Regions from separate parts of the Paenibacillus sp. JCM 9796 genome, predicted to be linked through region 1. Evidence: predicted binding sites of a transcription regulator. Region 1 holds the regulator's gene; the other holds the start of a gene.
What was found. Region 1 encodes LexA, which represses DNA repair genes until DNA is damaged. Its sites were predicted from a motif close to CGAACATATGTTCG; they were not measured.
Positions count from the first base shown of each region.

Region 2: a site for LexA is predicted at 2,092-2,105, ahead of ACZ439_RS05325 (YhjD family protein). Genes of this name have one in related genera too.

Region 1 is NZ_AP043723.1:106,832-114,170, reverse strand. It holds gene glnA (type I glutamate--ammonia ligase) at 1-1,062, shown strand, start outside; gene lexA (transcriptional repressor LexA) at 1,215-1,835, opposite strand; gene ACZ439_RS00555 (LysM peptidoglycan-binding domain-containing protein) at 1,982-2,341, shown strand; gene ACZ439_RS00550 (DUF896 domain-containing protein) at 2,510-2,704, shown strand; gene ACZ439_RS00545 (aldo/keto reductase) at 2,720-3,709, shown strand; gene ACZ439_RS00540 (hypothetical protein) at 3,734-4,243, shown strand; gene ACZ439_RS00535 (HAD family hydrolase) at 4,339-5,139, shown strand; gene ACZ439_RS00530 (1,2-dihydroxy-3-keto-5-methylthiopentene dioxygenase) at 5,292-5,834, opposite strand; gene metH (methionine synthase) at 6,120-7,339, shown strand, end outside.
Region 2 is NZ_AP043723.1:1,083,190-1,090,528, reverse strand. It holds gene ACZ439_RS05335 (HD-GYP domain-containing protein) at 1-307, shown strand, start outside; gene ACZ439_RS05330 (L,D-transpeptidase family protein) at 457-1,890, shown strand; gene ACZ439_RS05325 (YhjD family protein) at 2,124-2,495, shown strand; gene ACZ439_RS05320 (DNA polymerase IV) at 2,492-3,760, shown strand; gene ACZ439_RS05315 (YhjD family protein) at 3,757-4,260, shown strand; gene ACZ439_RS05310 (ABC transporter permease subunit) at 4,586-5,362, shown strand; gene ACZ439_RS05305 (ATP-binding cassette domain-containing protein) at 5,379-6,149, shown strand; gene ACZ439_RS05300 (FAD-dependent oxidoreductase) at 6,182-7,339, shown strand, end outside.

The sequences.
Region 1 (7,339 bases):
TTGATTTGCGATATTTATTTGCCGGACGGCCGTCCGTTCCCGGGCGACCCGCGCGGCATTCTGAAAGCGGCGTTGAAAGAAGCGTACGAAATGGGCTATACCGCGATGAACGTCGGGCCGGAACCGGAATTTTTCTTGTTCAAAACCGATGAGAAAGGCAATCCGACCATGGAACTGAACGACCAGGGCGGTTACTTCGACTTGGCGCCTACGGATCTCGGCGAGAACTGCCGCCGCGAAATCGTGTTAACGCTCGAAGAAATGGGCTTTGAGATCGAAGCGTCACACCACGAAGTGGCGCCGGGTCAGCACGAGATCGACTTTAAATATGCCGATGCGATTAAAGCGGCCGACCAAATTCAAACGTTCAAGCTCGTTGTGAAGACGGTAGCCCGTCAGCACGGCCTGCATGCCACATTCATGCCGAAGCCGTTGTTTGGCGTTAACGGCTCGGGCATGCATTGTCACCAATCGTTGTTCCGCGGTAAAGAGAATGCCTTCTACGACGAGAGCGACAAACTCGGCCTAAGCGCAGAAGCACGTCATTACATGGCTGGTATTTTGCGCCACGCCCGCGCGTTCGCGGCGATTACGAACCCGACCGTCAACTCGTACAAGCGTCTTGTACCGGGTTATGAAGCGCCTTGTTACGTCGCCTGGTCGGCCAGCAACCGCAGCCCGATGATCCGTATCCCGGCTTCCCGCGGTCTCAGCACGCGCGTTGAAGTGCGTAACCCGGATCCGGCGGCTAACCCGTACCTCGCGCTGGCCGTTATGTTGAAGGCCGGCCTTGACGGCATCAAGAAAAAAATGCAGCTGCCGCCTCCGACGGACCGCAATATTTACGTGATGACCGAAGAGGAGCGGGAAGAGCAAGGCATTCCGAGCTTGCCGATCAACTTGAAGCAAGCGCTCGACGAAATGCTTCGTGACGATGTCATTTGCGAAGCACTCGGCGATCATGCGCTGGCTCATTTCTTCGAGCTTAAGGAAATCGAGTATGACATTTACCGTACTCAAGTTCACGCTTGGGAGCGCGAGCAGTATTTAACGCTTTATTAATAATTAAAGAAACGGACGTTCGGCTGAGCCGAGCGTCCGTTTCTTTAATTTAGCAAGACCTATAAGGACCTAGCGGTGATCTTCCGTGAGGTTTTTTTATCGAAAAAACCTCACGATCCGGCAGCAGCCGAGCTTCGAGAGGTTATGAGTTGTTAGTGGATGTCGCGGAATACGCCGATGACTTTGCCAAGAATAGAAACGTTTTTCAACCGAATAGGCTCCATGCTCGGGTTTTGCGGCTGTAACCGAATATGGTCTCTTTCTTTATAGAACGTTTTCACCGTCGCCTCGTCTTCCTCGGTCATAGCCACGACGATGTCGCCGTTGTTGGCGGTCTGCTGCTGGCGGACGATCACATAATCCCCGTGATGAATGCCTGCGTCAATCATACTTTCGCCGACGACGCTTAACATGAACACGCTCTGATCGCCGACAAAGTGGCTGGGGAGCGGAAAGTAATCTTCAATGTTCTCCGTTGCTGTAATCGGAACCCCCGCCGTAACCCGTCCGATTAACGGAACGCGGGCTACCGAAACGGAGAACGCGCCTTCTCCTGGTTCCCCGTCCAGAATCTCAATGGCTCTTGGCTTGGTCGGATCTCGGCGGATAAGGCCCTTCTTCTCGAGCCTTTCCAAGTGTCCATGTACGGTGGAACTCGACGCCAAACCTACCGCTTCGCCGATTTCACGTACGGAAGGCGGGTAACCTTTATCCTTAACTTCATTTTTAATAAAATTTAAAATGGCCTGTTGACGGGAGGAAATCTTGCTCATCGTATCACTCCAATATATAGAAACTATTAATTGGAAGTATAGCACAGAATAGCCGTTCGTACAAACATAAGTTCGAGAAAATGCATTGACTCAAACATGTGTTCGTGTTATTTTGATATAAGAACAAATGTTTGGGGGTCGTCATTATGATGCATATCATTAGCAGTCAAACTTCGGTAAACGTGCCGTCCATGAATAGAACAGATGCGGTCGGCAATCGCAAACGGCTAGGGCGTCTGGCTCTGACGGGTCTTGTGTTGGCCATGATCATCGGGATCAGCACGGTGATCACGGCATTACTTGGGAATTCGGACGCTTATGCAGCCGCCTCCTTGCCGGCCGAACAACATACCGTTATCGTCGAACGAGGAGATACCTTGTGGAGTATCGCCAATGAACATATAGCTAAGGGTGGCAACCCGAGAGAATACATCTATGAGCTCAAAAAAAAGAACGGATTGAAGGACGCTTCGATTCGTGCCGGTCAACAATTGTTGCTTCCGTAATACCGCTCGCCCTGACATTTCAGGCTCTTCCCGCCTGTCAATTCTCTTGACAATCGTTATCCATAATGTCAAAGTATAATTTGATAACGAACGCCATTTGTCTGGACATGCTTGTCAGGTTCCGACAGCTGGCGACAACCGGAACACGAGAAGACTGGGAGGATAGGCATGTTGGAATCGGAACATGATGTTACCGTGAAGCGAATCAATGAACTCGCTCGAAAAGCGAAATCCGAAGGATTGAGCGAAGCGGAGTTGAACGAACGTAACGAATTGCGTAAAAAGTACATTGATTCTTTCAAATCTTCCTTACGTACTCAACTCGATAACATCAAATTTGTTGATGAAGATGAGAAGAAGTAGGAGGAGGGTTTTGATATGCAATATCGGGCTTTGGGTAAGAGCGGTATTCTGGTATCGGAACTTTGCTTAGGAACAATGACCTTCGGTCATACGACCGATGAACGGGAGTCCGTAGAGATGATAAACCGTTTCCTGGATAAAGGAGGGAACTTCATCGATACGGCAAACGTCTATGCAGGCGGCAGATCGGAAGAGATTGTCGGTAAAGCGATTCGCGAACGAAGATCGGACGTAGTTCTGGCTACTAAAGTTCGAATGAAGACCGGACCCGGACCGAACCAAGTCGGTCTATCCCGCAAGCATATCATGGATGCCGTCGAAGACAGTTTGCGACGCTTAGGAACCGATTATATCGATTTGTACCAAGTTCACGTTTGGGATCAGGTCACACCGATTGAAGAGACGCTTCGTGCGCTGGACGATTTAGTTGCATCAGGGAAGGTTCGGTACATCGGATGCTCGAATTTCTTGGCGTACCAGTTAATGAAATCGTTAAATCTAAGTGACTTCAACCGCTACGCGCGGTTTATTTCCATTCAACCGCAGTACAGTCTCGTGTGCCGCTCCATGGACCGCGAAGTGCTCCCTCTTTGCTTGGAGGAGAACGTAGGAGTCATCCCTTGGGCACCGCTTGGCGGCGGATTTTTGACAGGGCGCTACGAGCGCGGAAACGAACCGACGGAAGGGCGCCTTTCTAACAAAAACGGCGAGAGTCGATGGGAGCTGCGAAATACCGATAAGAATTTCCGAATCCTGGATGAGGTTCTTGGCGCAGCGGCAGAGACCAATAAAACGCCGGCACAAGTGGCGCTCAATTGGCTCATCCATAAGCAAGGGATTACATCGCCGATATTCGGCGCTCGTACGCTTGAACAGTTTGAAGATAATATGGGAGCGGTCGGCTGGAAGCTTTCCGACTTCATGTGGAAGCGGCTGGATGATGTCAGCGCGCTGGAATCGGAATATCCTTACCGGTTTATTGAGAAGTTTCATAGGCAGATCTAATCGAGAGCATAAGGGGTCACGATAATGTCGCGTAAATGGGAACGCATGGTACGTAAAAATACGAAGATCATGAATAAAAAACACGGCCAAAGCAGTTCGTCTTCGATTTCCGTTCGGTCTTCGGACGGGGCGGTTACTTTTAAAGGCCGCAGCTGGTTATTGCCATTGGTGCTCGTCGCCATGAGCGTGTTCTGTTTTATTGCCCTTCGTCCGCAAGCAGGCCAAGACGAGTCTATGTATTGGGTAACGGGCTTCAGTTATCTTTTCTTGGCATTGCTTATGTATTGGGCGCGCAGACCGTTTCTGAGGATTGGTAAAACTTCGCTGGCCTCCCGTCGATTCGGCGGCGACCGGATCGTAGAAGCTTCCCAAATTAGCGAAATAACCGTGAGCAAAGATACGATCATGGTAACCTTGAAGCCGAAAGGCAAACGCTGGGTATTCACGAAATTTTTCCACCAAATGCCAATGGAAGCTATGATCGAGAAAATTTCCGACTTCGCCTCGAAAAACAATGTAAAGCTCATCAAATGAAGCCTGAACGAACGTCATGGGGTTGCTTGATCGGATTAAATATAAATGACTGGCAGTTAGGAACGATAATCGCAGTAGAAAGAGGAATTTAAACAATGACGATCAAAGCGGTGCTTTTCGATTTAGACGATACGTTGTTATGGGATGACCGAAGCGTGAAAGAGGCTTTTGAAGCAACTTGCGCGGAGGCTTCCAAACATTATGACCTGGACCCGGCGCAGCTGGAAGAAGCGGTACGCCGTGAAGCGCGGGCATTATACGAATCTTATGAAACGTTTCCTTTCACGAAGATGATCGGAATCAATCCGTTCGAAGGGCTCTGGGCGAATTTTACGGCAGGAGAGCAGGAGGAATTCCGCAAGCTGCAGGCGTTGGCGCCGTCATACCGCAAGGCGTCCTGGACCCGCGGCTTGAAGGCTCTCGGTATCGATGACGAGGCGCTCGGCAGCAAGCTGGCCGAACAGTTTCCCGCCGAACGACGCAGTCGTCCCATTGTGTACGAAGAAACGTTCGAAGTGTTGGATCAGTTGAAACAAAAGTACAAGCTGCTCCTGCTGACCAACGGTTCGCCGGATTTGCAGAAGGAGAAGCTGGCCGGGGTGCCGCAGCTTGCTCCCTACTTCGACCATATTGTGATCTCCGGTGAATTCGGCGAAGGGAAGCCGGCCGCTTCCATCTTCCACCACGCCATGCAGCTGCTGAACATAACGGCAGATGAAGGTGTCATGATCGGCGATAAATTGACGACGGATATTCTGGGCTCGAATACGGTGGGGATGCGCAACATGTGGATCAACCGCCATGGTGTAGAACGCAGCTCGGACATCGAACCCGTTTACGAAATTAAGAGCTTGCGGGATATGCAAGCGATTCTGGACTCCATATCATTCATCTAATGAACATAAGAAACCGACGGTCTGTCGATCCTGGCAGGCGTCGGTTTTTTGTTGCGGCGTTCCCGTCAAGCGAAAAAACGCCGTAGTCCGAAATGGATGCAGGATCCGTTCCGGACTACGGCGTTAAGACAGCTAAAGTTGGGGTTTTATCATTAGGCCTGTTGGAAAGTCGGGTCGGCGAAAGGATGCGCAATCCAGCCTTCGGTTTCGATGAAGAGGCGGACGGCTACAATTTGCCGGTTTTCCATCAGAGTAAAGAAGTGCGGCTTATGCTCCGGTACGGAGATGACGTCGCCGGCTTCGAGCTCAACGTCGAAATATCCGACATCGTCGGTGCCTTTGATAATGAAAATACCTTTGCCTGCCGTGATGGCGCGAACCTCATCCTCGGTATGTGTGTGCACTTGTTCGAACTTCTTCAATAGCTCGTCGAGATTCGACGTCGCATCGGACAAGGCGATGAGGTCCCAAGTCCGGTAGCCGCGACGGGCGGCCAGGTCGCGAATTTCTGCGTCGAAGGTGGATAAAATTTGACTCTTCTCTTCATCGGACAAAATAAATTTCTCCTGCAGCTCGGCCGGTAATTTGCCTGGATTCCAATGTTCATAAAGCACTTCTTGTTTCTCTAGAAAATTTCTGACGTTATCTTCGCCTTGGATGCGTTCGTTCGTATTGCGGATACGGATTTCAGCCATGGTTTATCCCTCTTTCACATGAAATGTGTACTCCTAATTTGTATTATAGTAGAAGGTGTACGTTCTGTCGATGTATAATGTATATAAATCCGATAGGATTCATTTAATAAAGACTCCATTTTTGTCGAAGTTTCTTTTCATCATATCATGTTTCTGTTACACTTAAGGATACATTGTTTAAGAGATTTAACGCTTCATACCGGATAGAATAAGGGGTCTACATGTTCGGACTGCCTACTTCATCGCATATACCGGCAGATCGGCAGGGTGAAAGGGGATTTTTCATTGATTAAACCTAGCTTACAAGAGCAGCTGCAAAAGAAAATTATGATTTTGGACGGCGCCATGGGCACGATGATCCAGCAAGAGGATTTGTCGGCGGACGATTTCGGAGGCGAAGAATTAGAAGGCTGCAACGAAATGCTAGTGCTGACTCGTCCAGACGTTATCCAGCGTATCCACGAGATGTACTTTGCCGCGGGCGCGGATATGGTCGAAACGAATACGTTCGGCGCCACGAGCGTTGTGCTTGCCGAATACGATATACAGGATCGCGCCCGGGAGATCAATCTTGCCGCCGCTAAACTGGCGATTGAGGCAGCTAACAAATACAGCACTCCCGAATGGCCGCGCTATGTGGTGGGGGCGATGGGGCCGACCACCAAGACGCTATCGGTTACGGGCGGTGTTACCTTCGATGAGCTGATCGAGAGCTATTACGAGCAAGCGCTGGCTTTAATCGAAGCCGGCGTGGATGCGCTGCTCCTCGAAACGTCGCAAGATACGCTGAACGTGAAAGCGGGCAGCATCGGGATCCGCAAAGCGTTCGAAGAGAGCGGACGCAAGCTGCCCTTGATGATATCCGGCACGATCGAACCGATGGGCACGACGCTTGCCGGTCAAAACATTGAATCGTTCTATGTGTCGCTCGAACATTTGGAGCCGATCTCCATCGGTCTGAACTGTGCAACAGGTCCTGAATTCATGCGGGATCATATTCGTACGCTCTCGGATATTGCCGGGACAGCCGTGAGCTGTTATCCGAACGCCGGCTTACCGGATGAGAACGGACAGTACCATGAGTCGCCGGAATCGCTGGCGAAGAAACTCGCCGGTTTTGCCGAGCAGGGCTGGCTTAATATTGCCGGCGGCTGCTGCGGAACGACGCCGGAGCACATTCGCGTCATGGCGGAGACGCTGCGCGCCTACAAGCCCCGGGAACAGAACGGTTCCCACCCGGCCGCAGTGTCCGGGATCGAAACGGTGTACTTGGAAGAGTCCAACCGGCCGATCATGGTGGGCGAACGGACCAACATCTCGGGTTCGCGTAAATTTAAACGGCTGATTAAAGAAGGGAAGTTCGAGGAAGGCTCGGAAATCGCGAGGAGTCAAGTAAAGAACGGCGCCCAGGTCATCGACATCAACCTGCAGGATACGGATATCGATGAAGCTTATGCGATGGAAAACTTCTTGAGCTATGTCGTCAAAAAAGTAAAGGCTCCGTT
Region 2 (7,339 bases), 980 kb from region 1:
TCAGGCGACTCAGGTTGCCAAATATCATCATGAGAAGATGAACGGCTCGGGGTACCCCGACGGCTTGCGCGGGGATCAAATTCCGTTCTTCGCGCGAATCGTCGCCGTGGCCGACGCTTTCGACGCGATGACGACGGACCGTCCTTACGCGCGAGGGCGCAGCTACGAGGAAGGCATGTCGGAAATTATACGCTGCAAGGGGACCCATTTCGACCCCGAGATCGTCGATGCCTTTGAGGCGGTCATGCGAGAGAAGCTTCGCACGGGAACGGTACTGCGTTCATCGTCAAGCCTCGAGGAGAGGTAAGAGGGAGCGCTTCATGAATAAGGCAAGAAGAAGCTGAAACCGCTGCAGAGCGGTTTTTGGCGCTGCTTCCGCGGCTCCCCTTCACCTTCACAATTAAAAGCCGCCGGCCGATATTATAGGGGAGAAGGGTGGAAAGCGAGGGGGAGTTCGTGAGAACGAAAGATTCCGACGAACAACTGCAGCAGTTTTTTAAACAGGATCCGCAATATTTGAAAAAATACGTCCGGGAGCATCCCGATAATAAAATGGCCTGGTACTTGCTCGGCCGGGAGTATGAGGAGCAAGGCAAGCAGGGCAAGGCGCTGTACTGCTATGCGCAAGCCGGCGAGGTGTACGAGGCCTATGAAGAGCAGAAGGTCGTGCTGCCCGCGGAGGAGGCGGCTTCGCCCGGGCCGTCGAAGCCGCCTCGGGCGTCTCGCCGCTGGGGGATTCGGTTCATGCGTCTCGCCGTAGCGATGCTTGCGCTCGGAGCTGCGCTGCTCTCGGCGCCCGGCCTGCAGACGCGAACGGTGGAGGAGCTGGCGCAGCCTGCGGCCGTCGTCCCTGCGGACGTCACGCCGGCGCAAATTCAGGCGACCCGGGTGTACTATTTGGCCGGGACCAAAACGCCGGAGACGATCGGCCAAGCGCTGCAGCACATGCTGCTGCTCGAACGGGTGAGAAGCTTCGGCATCCTGGTGCGCGGCATCCCGCTCAGCGATTCGACCTGGATCGAATGGCTGCGAAAGCCGGAGACGCTCTTGTCGGTGGAGGCGGAGTCTGACGCTTCGCGGCAGCAAATTTTGTACCACGACGCGGAAAGCTGTCAATGCGAGCCGAGCGACGCTCAGCGGGCGGACGGCGTCGTAGCGGCATGGATGTCTCATCAGGAGCAGCAGGCCGTGCTTCGCTCGGCGGTGGCAGCCTACATCCGGCGCACCGGACAAGCGCCTACGGAAGCTTCGCAATTGACGGCGTCGTATCCGGACAACGTGCTGCCCGGGTTGACGCCTTATATGTCGGAGCTGTTCGCACGCGACTCGGCGGCTATAGCGCAAGAGATGCAGGGCTGGAACGAGCGCTCAGCCGCGCAGGCGGGCGGATCTTCGCAAGGTCAGACGCCACCCGGTGAGCTTCCCGAGGGATTGATTCAACCGCTCGCCGAGCCGCTTGAAATTAAGATAGACAAAACGGCTCACCGGCTGGCGGTCGTGAGCGGCAGCATTGTCGTGCGCGAATACCCGGTCGGTCTCGGCGGTTCGCGGACGCCGGAAGGGAGCTTCGTTATTTCGGAGAAGGTGCGCAATCCGAACGGCCAATCAGACGGCGATTTCGGCAGCCGAGGGATGACGCTGTCCGATACGTTATACGCGATTCACGGGACGAACAAGCCGAAGAGCATCGGCAAGGATCAGTCGCTCGGCTGCGTCCGGATGCGCCAGACAGACGTGGAGGAGCTGTTCGACATGGCGCCGCTCGGTACGAAGGTGACGATCGGCCGCGGCTTGCTGCCTGCCGCCACGTCCGTCAGCGCGACCCCGTTGAAGCTGCCCGCTCAAGCCGACGATACGAACCCGAACAAGGTGTATAAATGGCTCGATTAGACGACGTTCCCCTCGCTTTTGGCGTTCCGTTCAACGATGATGGCGTGATCGTAAATTTGAGCCGCAGAGATGGAGTACGAAAATATTGCAAAGGACAGGTGCCTGCCGGTAACCTGTTTTTTTTGCATGGCTGAGGGAAGAATCGATTTCCAAAAAATTCACTTGCATAAAGAACAAGTGTTCGGTGTATAATGTGAAACGAGAATATATGTTCGCATGATGGTGGTGGATGTATGAGTGTTAATCCAAGTATTGAAACCGAAGAAGATATTCAAATCATCAAGGACTACACCTTGCTGCCCATTTTGCTGGATATGTTAGCCAGAGATATGGATACGTTAAAAATGTATCAGGACAAAATTGTTTTCCGTCATGTCATTTTTTATCTTAGGGAAGTTGAAGATTCCATTTATTCAAAATTGCAGAGCATTAAAAGTAAGATGATCCAACAAAATATTAAAGTTTTGAGTACAGAAATGAATGCGCAGGGTATTCAGGTAGAATACAAAGTCCGCGGCTACGTTCATCATTTCAACATGCTGAGGAGTTTGATAAAGGCTGAGCTCATGACCATGCTTATGAACTTACGGAGGCAGATAAGATGAGCGGGAACAGCGAAAGGACTATTTTTCTAGCGGATTGCCAGAGCTTTTACGCCAGCGTAGAGAAGGCGGATCATCCTGAATGTAAAAATAAACCCGTTGCTGTTGCCGGTGATCCGGCACGCCGCTCAGGTATTATTCTGGCTGCCTGTCCCATCGCGAAAAGCTTCGGGGTGACTACGGCGGAACGGTTGGGCGAAGCCCTTATCAAGTGTCCGGAGCTCGTTGTCATGCGTCCCCGGATGCAGCATTACATTGATGTCTCACTGATGATTACGAAGATTTATGAGGAGTTTACGGATCTTGTTGAGATATTCAGTATTGATGAGCAGTTTTTGGATGTTTCTGCAAGCTTGCCTATCTTTGGAGATCCTGAAACGATCGCTAAATCTATTCAGCAAAAGGTTCTTAGTCAAACCGGAGTATGGGTTAGAGTAGGCATCAGTTCTAATAAAATACTTGCTAAAATCGCGACGGATATATGGGCAAAGAAGAATGAAAGTGGCATCTTTACCTTGTCAAAAGCAGAAGTCGAGACTTTGCTATGGCCACAACCCGTAAATAAGATGTTCGGTGTCGGTTCACGTATGACGGCACATTTTGCTCGTCTTGGAATGCACACCATCGGCGATATTGCCAGAACGCCGCTGCCGCGTCTTAAAGATAAATTTCGTGCTCGCTTTGGCAAGCAATCGGATATTCATGCAGAGGTGATGTGGCGGACGGCGAACGGTCTGGATGATAGCCCGGTTACACCCGGAACATTCAACACGCCGCCAAAATCAGTCGGCCATATGATGACTTTACCTCGAGACTATGTGGAGACGTGGGAAGTGAACACCATTTTACTGGAGCTCACAGAGGAGGTATGCCGCGACTGCCGTCGTAAAGGATATATGGGCTCTGTAGTCACGGTCAGCTGCATGTGCAGTCCCTACGAAGCACCGACCGGATTCTCGCGCCAAATGAAGATGCAGGACCCTACTAACCACACCAATACCGTATTTGAAACCGTAAAAATGCTTTTTTATAAATTCTGGAATAAAATGCCCGTGCGTCGTGTCGGTGTGACATTAAGCCAGTTAATGGACGATCAGGATTACCAGCTTACCCTCTTTGAGGATCAGGTAAAGTCCAGAGCCTTGGAGAAAGCTACGGATAGTATAAAAAATCGATATGGCAGCGCCGCAATCGTAAGAGCTTCATCGCTTACCGCTGCCGGGCAAGCGGCGGATAGGTCGATGAAAATCGGAGGGCATTATAAATGAGCAAAAAGCTTGAAAAGAACGGGCTGTGGGAATCCAGCCGGATGATGCTTCCGCAACATAAAGAGGCATTTCAGAACAGACTCAACGATAAATCAGTTCAACATAGTCGTCCGACAACGGAAGAAATCAACATGATGAGAGATTATGTGTTATTGCCCATCATGCATTCGATTATTATAAGAAAGGCTCGGGAAGTGGAACGCTCCTCCGAAACCTTGAGATTGCTCTATTCTAAAGCGGCTCAGGTTCTGGCGAAAAACATTCATGTAGACTTGTCGAAAGTAAAAAAATACTTGTTGGAAAAAAACATCCGTGTGTTTGAAGAGGAAAAAGATGATCGGATGATTCGCTACCGATATATCTGCCGTGAGCATGAAGATAGTTTTACAATCACCAGAGACTACATGCGTGCTGAAATAAGTGTGAGGATTGGACGATACGCCGACAGTCTTGTAACAAACATGTATAGCGCGGGAAGACCGGATGAGCAACAAATATAAACCATGCAGAAGCCCGACGGAAACATTTCTTCCTGCGGGCTTCATGTATTGAAATCCAGTTGGAGCCGGTTGTTATCATTTTGATAAAATGAAAGCAGCGTATTGACGATCCTTGGAATGAGGTGCTATAGTAAATCAACAACATTAATCCGAGTAAATATATATGAATTGTTTACAAATAGGATGGTATGGCCAGTCTACCCGGCAAAGAGGAGACTTCCACCTTTTTCATTTTTGAAGAAGGTAGGGGGTCTCTTTTGTTTTTGTTTCATCATTCGAATCATCCGTCAACCAACTCCACTTCACAAAAAGAGAGGGATTCCCCATGTCCAAACGAAAATTCGCAACATTCTGGCAGCCTTGGGTTTTGCCTGTACCGATGCTGGCAGCTTGGCAGGCGTTCGGCGCTGCAGGCGTTTTATCTCAACGCATACTGCCAACGACTCTGGAAGTCGTGCAAGCGCTTGTCGAGGTGGTCAAGGACGGCACGCTGCTGGAATATGTAGGTGCCAGCACGCAGAGGGCGTTCTTAGGCTTTCTGATCGGAGGAAGCGTTGCTTTCTTCATTGGATTATTAAACGGCATTTTCCCTGTAGCCGAACGGTTTATTGATACTTCGGTCCAGATGCTGCGCACGATTCCTCATCTGGCGCTTATTCCCTTGGTTATTATGTGGTTCGGTATTGGCGAAACGTCCAAATTGTTTCTGGTAGCTCTCGGGGTGGCATTTCCGATTTATCTGAATACATTTCATGGCATACGCTCGGTAGATCCGGGACTCATCGAGATGGGACGGGTTTACGGGTTAAACGGAGTTTCCTTATTCACCCAAGTGATATTGCCCGGTGCGCTATCCAATATTTTGCTCGGTGTCCGGTTCTCGCTAGGCATCATGTGGATCACGCTGATTGTCGCGGAGACGATTGCTGCCGATTCCGGGATCGGCTATATGGCTTCCCACGCCAGGGAGTATATGCGAATGGACGTCGTCGTGCTGTGCGTGATCTTGTACGCGCTGCTCGGCAAGTTATCCGATCTTGCGGCGAAATTCCTCGAGCGGCGGTGGCTTCAATGGCATCATAACTACGTGAAAAAAGCGTGAAGGGGAGGTCATGGACATGACGGTCAAAGAAGGCGGCGTTAAGCTGCATACTCGTAATTTGGGCATAACATTTGGTACAACAGAGGTGCTTACAGATATTAACTTTCAGGCGGAACCCGGTGAATTCGTCGCGATCGTTGGCAGGAGCGGATGCGGCAAAAGCACGCTGCTTCGCTTGGTAGCCGGCTTGGAGAAGCCGTCGGACGGTCTGATTATGATCGAAGGCAACGCAACGAAGGGCATCCATCCCGATATCCGGGTACTGTTTCAGGATTCCCGGCTTCTTCCCTGGAGGAAGGCGGTCGATAACGTCCGCATCGGCGTGAAGTCCGGCGACAAGAAGCTGGCGCATGAAGCGCTGAAGCAAGTGGGCTTGGAGGAAAGAGCCGGTGCATGGCCAGCGGTCCTGTCAGGCGGTCAGCGGCAGCGCGTAGCGTTGGCACGTGCTTTGGCCGGAAGCCCGAGATTGCTCCTGCTCGATGAGCCGCTAGGCGCCCTGGATGCGTTGACGCGAATCGAAATGCAGCAGTTGATTGAACGGTTGTGGAGCGAGCAAAGATTTACCGTTTTGCTCGTCACGCATGATGTGAGCGAAGCGGTAGCATTGGCGGACCGCGTAGTGCTCATTGAGAGCGGGAAGATCGCGATGGATGTGAAAATTACACTCCCGCGTCCGAGAGAACGCGACAGTGGATTTGCCTATTTTGAGAAGGTGATTTTGGATCGCTTGCTCTTGAAGGAGCCAGGCGCAATAGAAGCCCAACGGGAGCTTTCGTTTTCGATTTGATAAATCCATACTCTATAAAGGCGGGGAAAACAATGAGTCGATATGATGTGAATCTGAACGCAGATGTGTTGGTAATCGGCGGAGGTCCATCGGGGACCTGGGCGGCGGTAACAGCAGCTAGAGAAGGTGCGAAGGTTGTATTAGTCGATAAAGGCTATTGCGGAACGAGCGGCGCTACGGCTCCATCCGGCACAGGTGTTTGGTATGTGAATCCGAATCCTGAGGAGCGGGAAAGCGCAATGAAAAGCCGTGAAGCGCTGGGGGGCTATTTGGCCGATCGCGGCTGGATGCAGCGGGTGCTTGACCGTACCTTTGCCAATACGAACCAGATTGCGGATTGGGGCTACCCATTTCCTGTCGACGAAGCGGGGTTGTCTCAGCGCCAGAGTCTGCAAGGGCCGGAATATATGAAGCTGATGCGCAGACAGGTGCAGAAGGCGGGAGTGAAGATCCTCGATCACAGTCCGGCTTTGGAGCTCCTCGCGGATGAGCATGGTGTGGCCGGAGCGACGGGAACGAACATTCAAACGAAGGAAACGTGGCGGGTCGATGCTTCAGCCGTCGTGATCGCGACCGGCGGCTGCGCATTTTTAAGCAAAGCCTTAGGGACGAATGTATTAACCGGGGACGGCTATTTGTTGGCCGCTGAAGCGGGGGCCGATTTCTCGGGCATGGAATTCTCTACCGCGTACTCTCTGTGTCCTGCATTCTCTCCGGTGACGAAGTCGGCCTTCTACACCTGGGCTACCTTCTATTACGAAGACGGCCGGGTGATCGAAGGCGCAGGGTCGCAGCGAGGCCGCTCGGTGATCGCGCGGACGCTGCTCACCCAGCCCGTGTACGCCCGATTGGATAAGGCCGACGATGAGCTGAAAGAGGCGATGCGCAAGGCACAGCCGAACTTTTTCCTTTCTTTCGACCGACTCGGAATCGATCCGTTCACGCAAAAATTTCCGGTTACGCTTCGCTTTGAAGGAACGGTTCGCGGAACGGGCGGCATCCATATTATCGATGAAAGCTGCGCGACCAAGGTACCTGGATTGTATGCTGCCGGGGATGCGGCGACACGTGAGCTCATCTGCGGCGGGTTTACCGGCGGAGGCAGCCATAATGCGGCTTGGGCGATGTCCTCCGGCTATTGGTCCGGTGAGGGAGCGGCACGCTATGCCTTGAAATTGGGAGCGCATGCC